Regions from separate parts of the Streptomyces sp. NPDC002640 genome, predicted to be linked through region 2. Evidence: riboswitches for the same ligand, from Rfam matches in the RefSeq annotation. Region 2 holds a riboswitch; the other holds the start of a gene.
The links. Region 2 has a riboswitch for glycine ahead of gcvP (aminomethyl-transferring glycine dehydrogenase). Riboswitches for the same ligand answer to the same signal wherever they lie in the genome.
Positions count from the first base shown of each region.

Region 1: linked by a shared signal. The riboswitch ahead of gcvT (glycine cleavage system aminomethyltransferase GcvT) and the one ahead of gcvP (aminomethyl-transferring glycine dehydrogenase) in region 2 are both predicted to bind glycine.

Region 1 covers NZ_JBSFVZ010000004.1:243,100-250,504, reverse strand. Annotated here, with positions in the region: gene glyA (serine hydroxymethyltransferase) at 1-1,198, opposite strand, end outside; gene gcvH (glycine cleavage system protein GcvH) at 1,204-1,581, opposite strand; gene gcvT (glycine cleavage system aminomethyltransferase GcvT) at 1,658-2,791, opposite strand; glycine riboswitch at 2,834-2,941, opposite strand; glycine riboswitch at 2,942-3,050, opposite strand; gene ACWD3O_RS07735 (AAA family ATPase) at 3,345-4,031, shown strand; gene ACWD3O_RS07730 (enhanced serine sensitivity protein SseB) at 4,112-4,885, shown strand; gene ACWD3O_RS07725 (enhanced serine sensitivity protein SseB C-terminal domain-containing protein) at 5,041-5,817, shown strand; gene ACWD3O_RS07720 (ABC transporter substrate-binding protein) at 6,046-7,405, shown strand, end outside.
Region 2 covers NZ_JBSFVZ010000008.1:270,975-278,379, forward strand. Annotated here, with positions in the region: gene gcvP (aminomethyl-transferring glycine dehydrogenase) at 1-2,847, opposite strand, end outside; glycine riboswitch at 3,035-3,130, opposite strand; gene ACWD3O_RS13955 (PRC-barrel domain-containing protein) at 3,258-3,629, shown strand; gene ACWD3O_RS13960 (DNA polymerase IV) at 3,651-5,333, opposite strand; gene ACWD3O_RS13965 (MerR family transcriptional regulator) at 5,383-6,027, opposite strand; gene ACWD3O_RS13970 (bifunctional nuclease family protein) at 6,246-6,719, opposite strand; gene ftsR (transcriptional regulator FtsR) at 6,787-7,405, opposite strand, start outside.

The DNA.
Region 1 (7,405 bases), on a different contig from region 2:
CCGGGAACGGCGACGGGGCCTTGAGGGCCTCCGCGATGACGTCCGCGACCTCGGTGAAGTCCTCCGCGCCGAAGCCGCGGGTGGCCAGCGCCGGCGTGCCGATGCGCAGGCCGGAGGTCACCATCGGCGGGCGCGGGTCGTTCGGGACCGCGTTCCGGTTGACGGTGATGCCGATCTCGTGGAGCCGGTCCTCGGCCTGCTGCCCGTCCAGCTCCGAGTCGCGCAGGTCGACGAGGACCAGGTGGACGTCCGTGCCCCCGGAGAGGACCGAGACGCCGGCGGCGGTGACGTCGTCCCGGACCAGGCGCTCGGCCAGGAGGCGGGAGCCCTCCAGGGTCCGCCGCTGGCGGTCCTTGAACTCCTCCGACGCCGCGACCTTGAAGGCCACCGCCTTGCCCGCGATCACGTGCTCCAGCGGGCCGCCCTGCTGACCCGGGAAGACCGCGGAGTTGATCTTCTTGGCCAGCTCGGCCGTGGAGAGGATCACACCGCCGCGGGGGCCGCCCAGCGTCTTGTGGGTGGTGGTGGTCACGACGTGGGCGTGCGGCACCGGGCTCGGGTGGAGGCCCGCGGCCACCAGGCCGGCGAAGTGCGACATGTCGACCATCAGGTACGCGCCGACCTCGTCCGCGATCCGGCGGAACGCGGCGAAGTCCAGCTGCCGCGGGTAGGCGGACCAGCCGGCGATGATCAGCTTCGGCCGCGCCTCCTTGGCCAGGCGCTCGACGTCGGCCATGTCGACCTGGCCGTCCTCGCCGACGTGGTACGGGACCACCTCGTAGAGACGACCGGAGAAGTTGATCTTCATGCCGTGGGTCAGGTGCCCGCCGTGGGCCAGGTTCAGGCCCATGATGGTGTCGCCCGGCTTGAGCAGGGCGTGCATCACCGCGGCGTTGGCCTGGGCGCCCGAGTGGGGCTGCACGTTGGCGTGCTCGGCGCCGAAGAGCTCCTTGAGGCGGTCGATCGCGATCTGCTCGATCACGTCGACGTGCTCGCAGCCGCCGTAGTAGCGGCGGCCCGGGTAGCCCTCGGCGTACTTGTTGGTCAGGACCGAGCCCTGGGCCTCCATGACGGCGACCGGAGCGAAGTTCTCCGACGCGATCATCTCGAGGGTGGACTGCTGGCGGGCCAGCTCGGCGTCGATCGCCGCGGCGACCTCGGGGTCGAGCTGGTGCAGGGGCGTGTTGAGCGTCGACATCAGGCTCAGTTCCCGGCGAACTCGGTGTACTCGTCCGCGGTGAGCAGGTCGCCCGGCTCCTCGGAGACGCGGACCTTGAACAGCCAGCCGCCCTCGAAGGGCTCGGAGTTCACCAGGGACGGGTCGTTGACGACGTCCTCGTTGATCTCGGTGACCTCGCCGGAGACCGGGGAGTACAGGTCGGAGACCGACTTGGTGGACTCCAGCTCGCCGCAGGTCTCGCCCTCGGAGACGGTCTCGCCGACCTCGGGGAGCTGGGCGTAGACGACGTCACCGAGGGCGTCGGCCGCGAACTTGGTGATGCCGATGGTGGCGACGCCGTCCTCGACGGGCGACAGCCACTCGTGCTCCTTGCTGTAACGCAGGTCCGTGGGGTTGCTCATGGCTGAGATTCTCCTGTACGCGGGGAGTTTCCGAAGGGTCCGGAAGAACCGGGAAAAGGAAGGGTGCGGCGGAAGGCTACTTCTGGCGCCTGTAGAACGGCAGCGCGACGACCTCGTACGGCTCGTGGGTGCCCCGGATGTCCACGCCCACGCCGGCCGTGCCGGGCTCGGCGTACGCGGCGTCGACGTAGGCCATCGCGATCGGCTTCCCCAGCGTCGGGGAGGGCGCGCCGGAGGTGACCTCGCCGACCACCTCGCCGTCCGCCACCACCTGGTAGCCGGCGCGCGGGACCCGGCGGCCCTCGGCGACCAGGCCGACCAGCTTGCGCGGCGGGTTCGTCGCGGCGCGCTCGGCGGCCTCGGCGAGGGCGGCGCGGCCGACGAAGTCGCCCTCCTTCTCGAACTTCACGACCCGGCCCAGGCCGGCGTCGAAGGGCGTGAGGGAGGTGGAGAGCTCGTGGCCGTACAGCGGCATGCCGGCCTCCAGGCGCAGCGTGTCGCGGCAGGACAGGCCGCACGGGATCAGGCCCTCGGGCGCGCCCGCCTCGGTCAGCGCCCGCCACACCCGCTCGGCGTGGACCGGGGCGGTGAACAGCTCGAAGCCGTCCTCGCCGGTGTAGCCGGTGCGGGCGATCAGCGCCGGGACGCCGGCCACGGTGCCGGGCAGGCCCGCGTAGTACTTCAGGCCGTCCAGGTCGGCGTCGGTGAGGGAGGCCAGGATGCCCGGGGAGGCGGGGCCCTGCACGGCGATCAGCGCGTAGGCGTCCCGGTCGTCGCGGACCTCGGCGTCGAAGCCCGCGGCGCGCTCGGTGAGGGCGTCGAGGACGACCTGGGCGTTGGAGGCGTTGGCGACGACCATGTAGTGCGGGAAACCGGCCTCGGAGTCACCCAGGCGGTAGACGATCAGGTCGTCGAGGATGCCGCCGTCCTCCCGGCAGATCATCGTGTAGCGGGCGCGGCCGGTGCCGACCGTGGCGATGTTGCCGACCAGCGCGTGGTTCAGCAGCGCGGTGGCCTGCGGGCCGGTGACCGTGATCTCGCCCATGTGGGAGAGGTCGAAGAGGCCGGCCCGGGTGCGCACGGCGTTGTGCTCGTCACGCTCGGAGCCGTACCGCAGCGGCATGTCCCAGCCGGCGAAGTCGGTCATGGTCGCGCCCAGCGAGCGGTGCAGGGCGTCGAGCGCGGTGTGACGGAGGTCGGAACTGCTCATGGGCAAACTCCCGGTACGGGCGAAGGCATGACGACGGAGTGTTCCTCCCCATCTGTCATCGGAACCTGAGAGGTTCGCCATGACCGCCGGCCGGGGTCAGGGCTTGCACCGTGGGTGGGCCCGCCGGGGCGGACCGCTTTTCAGATGTGCCTCGCCCGCGCGGTGACTGGGCCTGAGAGATTCAAGGGAGGGACTTGCTCCTTCGGCGCCCGGGACAGGACATGGTGTCCGTCACCCGGGACTCTCCCGCGCGGATTCAAGCGGCCGGTATGCAGTTGGCGCGCTCATCATCGCACGGCCTCCCCGGGCCTGGCGGACCCCCCGTGTGTTGCGGGACTGTGGCGGGAACCGGGCGGAAATGAGACGACCGGCGCATTGCCTTCTCTTTACACTCGGGGGGGATGCTCCAGGTCCCGAACCCATGGGGGAGGACGACCACGTGAAGAGGACGATCGCCGGCGCCGGCCATGCCGTGCCCGTGACCGGCCCCGGGGCGCGCCACCGGGCGCGTTCCTGGGCGGGGACACGGGCGGGGACACGGGCGCAGGGGGCGGTGCGCGCCCAGGGCGCGGACCGGACGGCGCGGTGCGCGGCCGCGGGGACCGTGGCGGACGGGGTGTGCGACCTGCGGGGCGGCAGCGGCGTGGGCGGCGCCGCGGTCGGCGCGCGGCTGGTCTTCGGGCCGCGCGACGTGGTGGTGGTCACCGGGCTGCCGGGCAGCGGCAAGTCCACGATGATGCGGCGGACCGTCGGACCGGACGCGGTCCGGATCGACTCCCAGGACACCCGGGACCGGTGGGACGCGCGGATGCCCCAGGCCATGCCGTACGCGGTGTACCGGCCGCTGGTGCGGCTCGACCACTACGCCGGGCTGCGGCGCGCCCTGCGCGGGACGGCGCCGGTGGTGGTGCACGACTGCGGCACCCAGCGGTGGGTCCGCTCCTGGCTGGGCCGGGCCGCCCGGCGGCGGGGCGGGACGCTGCGGCTCGTGCTGCTCGACGTCACCCCCGCCGAGGCCCTGCAGGGGCAGCGGGCCCGCGGCCGCGGCGTGTCCCGGTACGCCTTCGCGCGGCACCGCAAGGCGGTCGGGCAGCTCCTCGCCGACGTCGTCGCCCGGGGCCGGCTGCCGCGGGACTGCGGTTCGGCCGTGCTGCTGGACCGCACGGCGGCGCGCGTCCTCGACGGGATCGGGTTCGCCCCGCACGGCGCGCGAGGCGTCCGGCGGCCGGGCGTCCCGTAGTCTGACGTGCCGCGGACGGCCGCGGACGGCGGCGGACCAGCGGACAGACAGCGGCAGCGCGGGAACTCCAGGCGGTAACCATGAACTTCGCGACGGACGACCAGACCCTCAGGGGCGGATGGCCCGGCAACGAGCTGGAGGAGGTGCTGGCGGCCTCGGCCGCCGCCCCGGGCTCGGAGTCGGCCGGCGGCCGGGTCCTGGAGGTGCTGACCCGCAGCCATGTGTGGATCCCGCTCCCGGCCGGCGGCGACCGCGACAGCCGGACCCTCGACCTGCCCACCGTGGAGCTGGGCGGGCAGATCTTCGTCCCGGTCTTCAGCTCCCAGGAGCAGCTCCGGCGCGTGGCCGGCCCCCACATGTCGTTCTCCGTCGCGCCGGTCGTGGAGTTCGCGCGCGGGCTGCCGCCCGAGGTGGGCGTCGTGGTGAACCCGGACGGCGCGGTGGGGCTTCCGCTGACCCCGGCCGCCGTCGCCGAACTCTGCCGTGCCGCGGGACCCGAGGGCGCGGGCCGCGGCGGACGGGTGCGGCTCTGGGAGCCGGACTGGCGGGAGGACCCGGTGGACTTCCTGCGCGCCGCCTCCGAGGAGTTCGCCGCCGTCGGGGTGGTCGCCACCGCGCGCCGCTGCCTGGCCGCCGTCGAGACGGCGGAGCCGGCGATGTTCGTCGGCGTCGAGCTCGCCACCTGGGACGCCCCGTCCGGCGACGCCCGCGCCCTGCCGCTGGAGGCGCTCGGCCGCGCCCTGGGCCGCCACCCGGTGCGGTGGCCGGTGAACCTGGTCCTCCTGGACGCCGTCCCGGACCCGGTCTGCGACTACCTGCGCGCCAAGGTGCCGCCGTTCTACGGCGCGGTCTGATCCCCCGCCGCGCCCGCGGGAACCGGCCGGGAGGTTTCCGCTCGCTCCAGGTGGTGTCTGCCGCGCCGCTTAAGCTGGTTTCATAATCCCGGTCGAACACTCGCTGTCGGACGTCGATGGGGCGGAACCAATGTCTTCGCGAAGGGCTGGTTGAGGTGAGCGCGTCGGGCACGGCCGCCGCCGGGCACGTGGAGCAGATGCTGCGCCAGGTCACGCCCGGGCGTTATGACGCCTACGAGGCGCTGCTGCGCGCGCTCGCGACCCCGTCCGCCGGTCAGGTGTGGATGCTGCTCTGGCACGGCCTGGCCGGCGCCCCCGACGCGCAGTACGGGAGCATGGAGGTCGACGGGTACGCCTACGCGCCCTGCGTGACGTCCGCCCAGGAGCTGTCCGCGAGCGGCTGGAGCCGCGGGTACGAGGTGACCGACGCCATCGAGGTGGCCCGTGCCCTCTACCCGGGCCACCACGGCCTCTGGCTCAACCCGCACGCCCCCGGCGGCGGCGTCGGCGTCCCCTGGCTGGACCTGCGCCGCATCGCCACCGGCCTGGACCGCCAGCCCGCCGGGCCGCTGCGGCTGTCCGAACCCGCCATCGAGGTCCCGCAGCTCTACGCCCTGCTGGCCCAGAACGCCCACCGCACCCCGGCGGTGCGCGCGCTGCGCCGCGCCTGGGTGCAGCCGGCGCTCGGCACGCCCTACCTGGCCATCGGGCTCGACGTGTACGAGGCGTCGCCCGCGGCGGTGGAGTCGGTGCGGTCGATGATGGGCCAGTCCGTCGGCGTGGTGCCGGACGGACTGGCGGTCTCCACGGTCGCCATGGCCGATGACCACGACCCCGTCGTCCTCTGGATGCGGGCCAACGCCCGCCCCTTCTACGACCGCGACGCCCACGGCCCGGCGCGCGGCGGATACGGCTACCCGGCCGTCAACTGAACCTCCGCCGCAGGACGTTCGCCCAGTTCGGGCGGAGGTTACGGCTGTTTCCCCCGTGTTTCGCAAGGGAGTTGGGGACGCGTCCGGCGAGGCGATATGCCGGGTTCGTCAGCTGTTCAGATCTCAGCTAGGTATCACCACTATGCGGACTGTTCTCCCCGCGTAGCGGGCTGAGTAATGTTCGGCCGGTCAGTACGCACCCACCAGTGAACCCCGGAGTGGCCCCGTATGCGCATAGTCAAATCCCGCGTCGCTCGGGCGATAACGGCCGTCTTGGCGGTCGGAATGATCGCGTCGGCGTGCACGAGCGAGCGCGACAAGGAAGGCTCCGGCGACGGCGCCAAGGACACCTTCGTCTTCGGCGCCCCGGGCGACCCGAGCTCGCTCGACCCGGCGCTCGCGAGCGACGGCGAGACGTTCCGCGTCACCCGTCAGGCCTTCGAGGCCCTGCTGGAGCACGAGTCCGGCGGCAGCAAGCTGGTGGGCGGCCTGGCCGAGACCTGGGAGTCCAACGACGAGGGCACCGTCTGGACCTTCAACCTCCGCAAGGGCGTGAAGTTCCACGACGGCGAGGCGTTCAACGCCGCGGCGGTGTGCGCCAACTACGACCACTGGTTCAACTGGACCGGCACCTACCAGTCCAGCGCGGTGTCCTACTACTGGCAGACCGTCATGGGCGGCTTCGCCAAGAACGAGGACAAGGAGGCCCCCGAGGCCAACTACAAGTCCTGCACCGCGAAGGACGAGAACACCGCCGTCATCGAGGTGAAGAAGCCCTCCGCCAACCTCCCCGGCGGCTTCTCGCTCAACGCGCTGGCGATCCACTCGCCCAAGGCGATCGCGGAGTACAAGAACCAGGCGGCGACCGCCAAGGGCGACGCCATCACGTACCCCGAGTACAGCCAGAAGGCCGGCACGGTCGCCGGCACCGGCCCGTACAAGATCAAGGGCTGGAACAAGGGCAACAAGGAAGTCACCCTCGAGCGTTTCGACGACTACTGGGGCGACAAGGCCAAGGTCAAGAACATCGTCATCCGCACGATCGACACCGAGGAGGGCCGCCGCCAGGCGCTCCAGGCCGGTGACATCGACGGTTACGACCTGGTCGCGCCGGCGGACGTGAAGACCCTCGAGAACGAGGGCTTCGTGGTCCCGACCCGTGGCGTCTTCAACCTCTTCTACGTGGGCATGTCCCAGGGCGCCGAGCCGGCGCTGAAGAAGAAGGAGGTCCGCCAGGCGATCGCGCACGCCGTCGACCGCGAGAACCTGGTCGCCACCCAGCTGCCCGAGGGCGGCAAGGTCGCCACGCAGTTCATGCCGGACACCATCGCCGGCTACTCGGACCAGGTGAAGCAGTACCCCTTCGACACCGCCAAGGCGAAGGACCTGCTGAAGGAGGCCGGCGAGGAGAAGCTCAAGATCGAGTTCTGCTACCCGACCGAGGTCACCCGCCCGTACATGCCTGCCCCGCAGGACCTGTTCGAGCTGATGAAGGCCGACCTCGAGAAGGCCGGCATCACCGTCACCCCGAAGCCGATGAAGTGGGCCCCGGACTACCTGGACGCCACCGAGGCCGGTTCCTGCGCCC
Region 2 (7,405 bases):
CAGGTTCCGGTCGCCGAAGGCCTGGTCGATGCGGCGCACCGGCGGCCAGTACTTGTCCGGCATCGACACGCCGCCGGGGAAGACCGCGGTCTCCCGGTCGTAGGCGTGCGTCCACTCGCCGGCCAGCGTGCCCGCGGTGTGCGGGGCGTTGCGCAGCGGGTTGTCGTCGGCCGGCCAGGCGCCGGAGCCGACCTTCTCGATCTCCGCGCGGATGGCGATCATCGCCTCGACGAACCGGTCCAGCTCCGCCAGGTCCTCGGACTCGGTCGGCTCGATCATCAGCGTGCCGGCGACCGGGAAGGACATGGTCGGGGCGTGGAAGCCGTAGTCGATGAGGCGCTTCGCCACGTCGTCGACGCTCACGCCCGTCGCCTTGGTCAGCGGGCGCAGGTCGATGATGCACTCGTGCGCGACCAGACCGCCCGGGCCGGTGTACAGCACCGGGTAGTACGGCTCCAGCCGCTTGGCGACGTAGTTGGCCGCCAGGACGGCGACCTGGGTGGCGCGCCTGAGGCCCTCGCCGCCCATCAGCCGGACGTACGCCCAGGAGATCGGCAGGATCCCCGCCGAGCCGAACGGCGCCGCGGAGATCGGACCGACGCCGGTCTCCGGACCGGCGGCCGGCTGCAGCGGGTGGTTCGGCAGGTACGGGGCGAGGTGGGAACGCACGGCCACCGGGCCGACGCCCGGACCGCCGCCGCCGTGCGGGATGCAGAAGGTCTTGTGCAGGTTGAGGTGGGAGACGTCGCCGCCGAAGTGGCCCGGCTTGGCGAGGCCCACCAGCGCGTTGAGGTTGGCCCCGTCCACGTACACCTGGCCGCCGGCCTCGTGGACCTGCGCGCAGATGTCGGCGACGTGCTCCTCGAAGACACCGTGGGTCGACGGGTAGGTGATCATCAGCACCGCGAGCTCGTCCCGGTGCTTCTCGATCTTCGCCCGCAGGTCCTCGACGTCGATCTCGCCGTTCCCGGCGGTCTTCACGACGACGACCTTCATGCCCGCCATGACGGCGCTGGCCGCGTTGGTGCCGTGCGCGGAGGAGGGGATGAGGCAGACGGTGCGGTCCAGGTCGCCGTTGGCGCGGTGGTAGCCGCGGACCGCGAGCAGACCGGCCAGCTCGCCCTGGGAGCCGGCGTTGGGCTGCAGGGAGACCTTGTCGTAGCCGGTGACCTCGGCGAGGCGGTCCTCGAGCTCGTGGATGAGCGACAGGTAGCCCCCGGCCTGCTCGGCCGGCGCGAACGGGTGCAGCGCGCCGAACTCGGGCCAGGTGACCGGCTCCATCTCGGTGGTCGCGTTGAGCTTCATGGTGCAGGAGCCCAGCGGGATCATGCCGCGGTCGAGCGCGTAGTCCCGGTCGGCGAGGCGGCGCAGGTAGCGCAGCATGGCCGTCTCGGAGCGGTGCTGGTGGAACACCGGGTGGGTGAGGTAGGCGTCGGTGCGCAGCAGGCCGGCGGGCAGGCCGTCCTCGGCCGTGCCGTCCAGCGCCTCGACGTCACCCTCGACACCGAAGGCGGCCCAGACCTTCTCCAGCTGGGGGCGGCCGGTGATCTCGTCGCAGGCGGCGGAGACGTGGTCGGCGTCGACCAGCCGCAGGTTGACGCCCCGCTCACGGGCTGCGGCGACCACCTCGGCGGCCCGGCCCTCGACGCGCGCGGTGACGGTGTCGAACCAGGCCTCGTTGACGATCTCGACCCCGCCGGCCTTCAGGCCCGCGGCGAGGAGGTCGGCGTACCGGTGGACGCGCTCGGCGATGCCCTTGAGCCCGTCGGGGCCGTGGTAGACGGCGTACATGCCGGCCATCACGGCGAGCAGCACCTGCGCGGTGCAGATGTTGCTGGTCGCCTTCTCACGGCGGATGTGCTGCTCGCGGGTCTGCAGCGCCAGGCGGTAGGCCCGGTTGCCGTCGGCGTCCTGCGACACGCCCACCAGGCGGCCGGGCAGGTTGCGGGCGAACTGCTCGCGCACCGCCATGTAGCCGGCGTGCGGACCGCCGAAGCCCATCGGGACGCCGAACCGCTGGGTGGTGCCCACCGCGATGTCCGCGCCGAGCTCGCCGGGCGAGGTCAGCAGGGTCAGGGCGAGCAGGTCGGCGGCGACGGTGACGACCGCGCCGAGCTCGTGCGCCTGGTCGATCACCGGCTTGATGTCCCGCACCGCGCCGGAGGCGCCCGGGTACTGGAGCAGCACGCCGTTGATCTCCCGCCCGGCGACCTCGGCGGGGATGCCCTGCGACAGGTCGGCGACGACGACCTCGACGCCGGTCGGCTCGGCGCGCGTCTCGATGACCGCGACGGTCTGCGGCAGCGCGTCCGCGTCGACCAGGAACAGGCCGTTCTTCTTCTTGCCGACGCGCCGGGAGAGGGCCATCGCCTCGGCGGCCGCGGTGCCCTCGTCCAGCAGGGAGGCGCCGGAGGTCGGCAGGCCGGTCAGGTCGGCGACCATGGTCTGGAAGTTGAGCAGCGCCTCGAGCCGCCCCTGGGAGATCTCCGGCTGGTACGGCGTGTACGCCGTGTACCAGGCCGGGTTCTCCATCACGTTGCGGAGGATCACCGGCGGCGTGAAGGTGCCGTAGTAGCCCAGGCCGATCATCGTGTCGAGGACCTGGTTGCTGTCGGCGAGCTCCCGCAGTTCGGCGAGCACCTCGGCCTCGCTCCGCGCGCCCGGGAGGTCGAGGGCGTCGGCGTTCTTGATGACGTCGGGGACCGCGGCGGCGGTCAGCTCGTCGAGCGAGCCGTAGCCGACCTGGGCGAGCATCTTCGCCCGGGCGCCCTCGTCGGGGCCGATGTGACGCTGCTCGAAGGGGATGCCCTGCTCGAGGGCGGAGAGCGGGGTGCGAGGGGCGTTCATAGGCGGAGGCCTCCTGGTCTTGCGCGACCTTCGGGGGGCACCACGGCGGTGGGGTGCCCGACGGCCTCCCCCTCTGTCATCACGACCTGAGAGCTTCACCGGCCGCCCGAGGACGTCCGGCTTTCACCGTCGGTGAGAGCGGCGCTGCGACCGGGGTCACGGGCACCGCTCTGCTTTCCAGAGTGACCTCGTCCGCGCGGTACAGGGGCCTGAGAGATTCCGGGGAGGAGTTGCTCCTTCGGCGCCTCCGAAGGCTCTCGGAGGACTCTCCCGCGCGGGGTCGGCAGCCACTGACCAGCCTACCAGCGAGGTACCGGGCCGGACCCTCGAGTGGCCGCCGCCCGCAAAGTGCACTTGGGTGGTGCCGACGGCTGCGCTGCGACAGTGAGCTGCGACCAGAAGGAGGGAACGTGCAGACGGACATCGATCCCCGGAACCTCATAGGCCGCAAGGCGTACGACTGCGACGGCAACCGCATCGGCACGGTCGACGAGGTGTACCTCGACGACGCCAGCGGTTCCCCCGAATGGGCCGCCATCCGGACCGGGCTCTTCGGGCGCGACGTCTTCGTCCCGCTGGAGACCAGCGAGCTGGTGGACGGCGCCCTCCGCGTCCCCTACGGCCGGGCCCACATCAAGGACGCCCCCGGTTACGGCGTCGGCCGCCACCTCTCCCCCGAGCAGGAGCTCACCCTCTACCGCCACTACGGCTTCGACGTCGAACCCCCCGCCCCGCTCCCCGACCGGGACTTCGGCCACCTCCCGGACCCGGAGGACGCCTGACCCCCACCCGCACCACGGCGCTCACGCCGCCGGCCGCTCCGGCCCGGTCGCGCCCGGAGCGGGACCGTGCGGACCGGTGCCGTGCGGCTCGGCGCCGGAAGGCTTCGGCGCCGACGACTCGGACGGCCCAGACTCGCGCACCTCACGCCCCCTGCGGTCACGCTCGGTGGGTCCACGCTCCGGCAGGTCGGGCCGGGGCAGTTCGGGCTCCGGCACGTCAGGCTCCGGCACGTCGGGCTCGGGCACGTCGGGCTCGGGCGGCCGCGACGCAGGCGGCCCGGACGCCTCGGGTTCCGCTTCCGGCACCAGCGGCAGCGGATCCGCGGGCTCGAGCTCCGGGTCGTCGACGGCGAAGGTCCGCACCCGCCCGGGCGCCGCCGAGTACGGCGTCTCGAACCGCACCGTGACCCGCCCGAGCCCGCTGCCCTGCACCCACCCGTGCCCGTGCGCCGTGTGCCGCACGTCGTGCCCGGCGGTCCATCTCCGCACCGGGCGTTCGACGGACGGCTCCCGCCCCGGCAGCGACCGGTGCGCCACCTCGGCCCCCTGGGCCACCGCCTCCTCCGCCGCCGGCTCGGCGTGCGCGGCGTCTCGTGCCTCCTGGGCGGCGGCCTGGACCGCCTGCGCGGCCTGAGCCGCCTGGGCGAAGAGGTCCTCCTGCGTGAAGTCGGCGAGCCCGGAGACGCCGACCCCCAGCAGCCGGACCCCGCCCGTCGTGTCGACCCCCTCGAGCAGCCGCGCCGCCGCCTCCTGGACCACCGCCGGGTCGTCGGTGGGACCGCGCAGCGTCTCCGAACGGGTCAGCGTGGAGAAGTCGTACCGCCGCACCTTCAGCTGGATGGTCCGCCCCGAGTGCCCGCCGTCCCGCAGCCGCCGCACACAGCGGTCGGCGAGCCGCTGCACCTCCATCCGGATGCGCAGCCGGTCGTGGATGTCCACGTCGTAGGTGTCCTCCACGGACACCGACTTGGTCTCCCGCTCGGCGACCACCGGCCGCTCGTCGTGCGCCAGCGCCATCGCGTGCAGGGCCTGCCCGTGCGCCTTGCCCACCAGCCGCACCAGTTCGTCGACGCCCGCCTCGGCCAGCTCCCCCACCGTGGTGATCCCGGCGCGGCGCAGATGGTCCCCGGTGGCGGGCCCCACGCCCGGCAGCGTCCGCACCGGCATCGGCGCGAGCAGTTCCCGTTCGGTGCCCGGGGTGATCAGCACCAGGCCGTCCGGCTTGGCCTCCTCCGAGGCGATCTTGGCCAGCATCTTGGACGCGGCCAGCCCCACCGATCCGGTGAGTCCGGTGGCCGCGCGGATGTCCTCGCGCAGCCGCTCACCGGCGTGCCGCGCGGAGGCCGTGTCCCAGGCGACCCCGCCGGCCTCCAGGTCCACGAAGGCCTCGTCGAGACTGAGCGGCTCCACGAGCGGCGACAGGGCACGCAGCAGCGCCATCACGCGGTCGCTGATCGAGCGGTAGAGCGAGAACCGCGGCGCGAGGTAGGCGGCGTTCGGCGCCAGTCTCCGGGCCTGGGCCATGGGCATCGCCGATCGGACCCCGAAGACGCGCGCCTCGTAGGAGGCGGTGGCCACCACTCCGCGCGGACCGAGGCCCCCGACCACCACCGCCTTGCCGCGCAGGCTCGGCTTGGACGCCTGCTCCGCGGAGGCGAAGAAGGCGTCCATGTCGAGGTGGAGAATCGTCGGCGCGGACCTCACACCACCGATGGTGCCGCACGGCACCGACAGTGGGGCCGCCGGTCCGGCCTCAGACCGCCCGGTTGCCGCGCCGCCGGGCCAGTTCGTCCGCCGGGTTGTGCCCGATCAGGGTCTCCCCGGTGTCCACGCGTTCGCCGTGCAACTGGGAGAGCGCCTTCTCGACGTCCCGCCACACCACGCCCACCGCGATGCCGAAGATGCCCTGGCCGCCCTGGAGCAGCGCGTGCACCTCGTCCGGCGAGGAGCACTCGTAGACCGTGGCCCCGTCGCACATCAGGGTCATCCCCTCCAGGTCCCGGAACCCCTGCTCCCGCAGGTGCTGGACCGTGGTGCGGATGTTCTGCAGGGACACCCCGGTGTCGAGGAACCGCTTGACGATCTTCAGGACGACGACGTCCCGGAAGCTGTAGAGACGCTGGGTCCCCGAACCGTAGGCGGGCCGCACGCTGGGCTCGACCAGCCCGGTGCGCGCCCAGTAGTCCAGCTGGCGGTAGGTGATGCCGGCCGCGGCGCAGGCCGTGGGCCCGCGGTAGCCGACCTGCTCGGACGTCGTCTGCGCCCCGCTCAGGCCACCCGCTCCGGCCGCCGAGCGCTGCGGCGCGTAGCCGGCCGCGTTGCCGTGGGGCCGATACGGACCGCTGTCGCCCGGAACACGTCCCGGGGCGCCGGCCGTATCGTCGCCGCTCATTCTCACGCCGACCTCCGTCCTAGACCTGCCATCCAGACGGTAGGCAGTCGTCAGGGGTGCGTCAACGATCGCCACACTCGCCACGCCGAGTGATAATCACCCTGCGAGTGGTTTTCCGTGCCCCGTCCCGGGGAAAGGCTAGCCGAATGCCCTCCGCCCGGGCGGCAGGACGGCGGCATGTGGCCCCGGCAATTGCCGACGCGCCGGGGAACCTGCGGTTCGGATCACTGGTTGCTGGTGCCGAAGTCCTCGGGCGAGATCTGGTCGAGGAACTCGCGGAACTTCTCCACCTCGTCCTCCTGCTCGTCGGGGATCGCGATCCCCGCGTCGTCGAGCACACCGTCGCTTCCGTAGATGGGCGTGCCGGTGCGCAGGGCGAGCGCTATGGCGTCGGACGGGCGGGCGCTGACCTCCACCCCGCTGGCGAAGACCAGCTCGGCGAAGAACACGCCCTCACGCAGGTCGGTGATCCGCACCTCGCTGAGCTCCTGGCCCACCGCCTCCAGCACGTCCTTGAAAAGGTCGTGCGTCAGCGGTCGTGCGGGCACCATGCCCTGCTGGGCGAAGGCGATGGCCGTCGCCTCTCCCGGTCCGATCCAGATGGGAAGGTAGCGATCGCCCCCCACTTCGCGCAGGAGCACGATCGGCTGGTTGGAGGGCATTTCGACCCGGACACCTACGACATCGAGCTCGTTCACACAGCAACCCTAGGCCGTGCCCGCACGGTTTGGGTAGTCGGGCAGGGCATGGGTGGATTCCACCAGGTCAGGACAGGCGCACGCCGAGGGCCGTCTGCACCAGGGCGGAATGCAGGCGGGTCGTCAGCCCCGCCAGCTCCCGGGCCCTGACGCGCGCGTCCTCCCGGGTGTCCGGGTTGGGGTGCTTCCTCAGCGGGGCGACGACCTGGTCCACCAGGCCCGCGTCGCGGTCCGCGGCGGTCTTCATCGCCCGCAGGTGGCGGGGTTCGATGCCGAACGCGGCCATCTCCGCGAGCAGGGACGCCACCGTGACGGCCGCTGCGTCGTAACCGCCCTCGGGCAGCGGCCGGATCAGCCCGTAGGCCTCCCAGGCGGCCAGCTGTTCCTCGTCGGTGCCGGCCGCGGCGAGGAGCTCGTCCCGTCCGATGCGGACAGCCGGGGACTCCTCGTGGTCGGGGTCCTGCTCGAGCGGATCGGGCCGGTACTCCTCCGGCTCACCCGCCGTGAGGGCCCCGTCGAGCGGGTTGCCGCCGTCCTGGTCGCGGTCGGCGCTCTCGAGGACGTCCAGCCGCTCACGGATGACCTTGAGCGGCAGATATCCGTCCCGCTGCATCCGCAGGACCCGGGCCAGCCGCTCGACGTCCTCGGCACTGAACTTCCGGTACCCGGCGGGAGTGCGCCGGGGA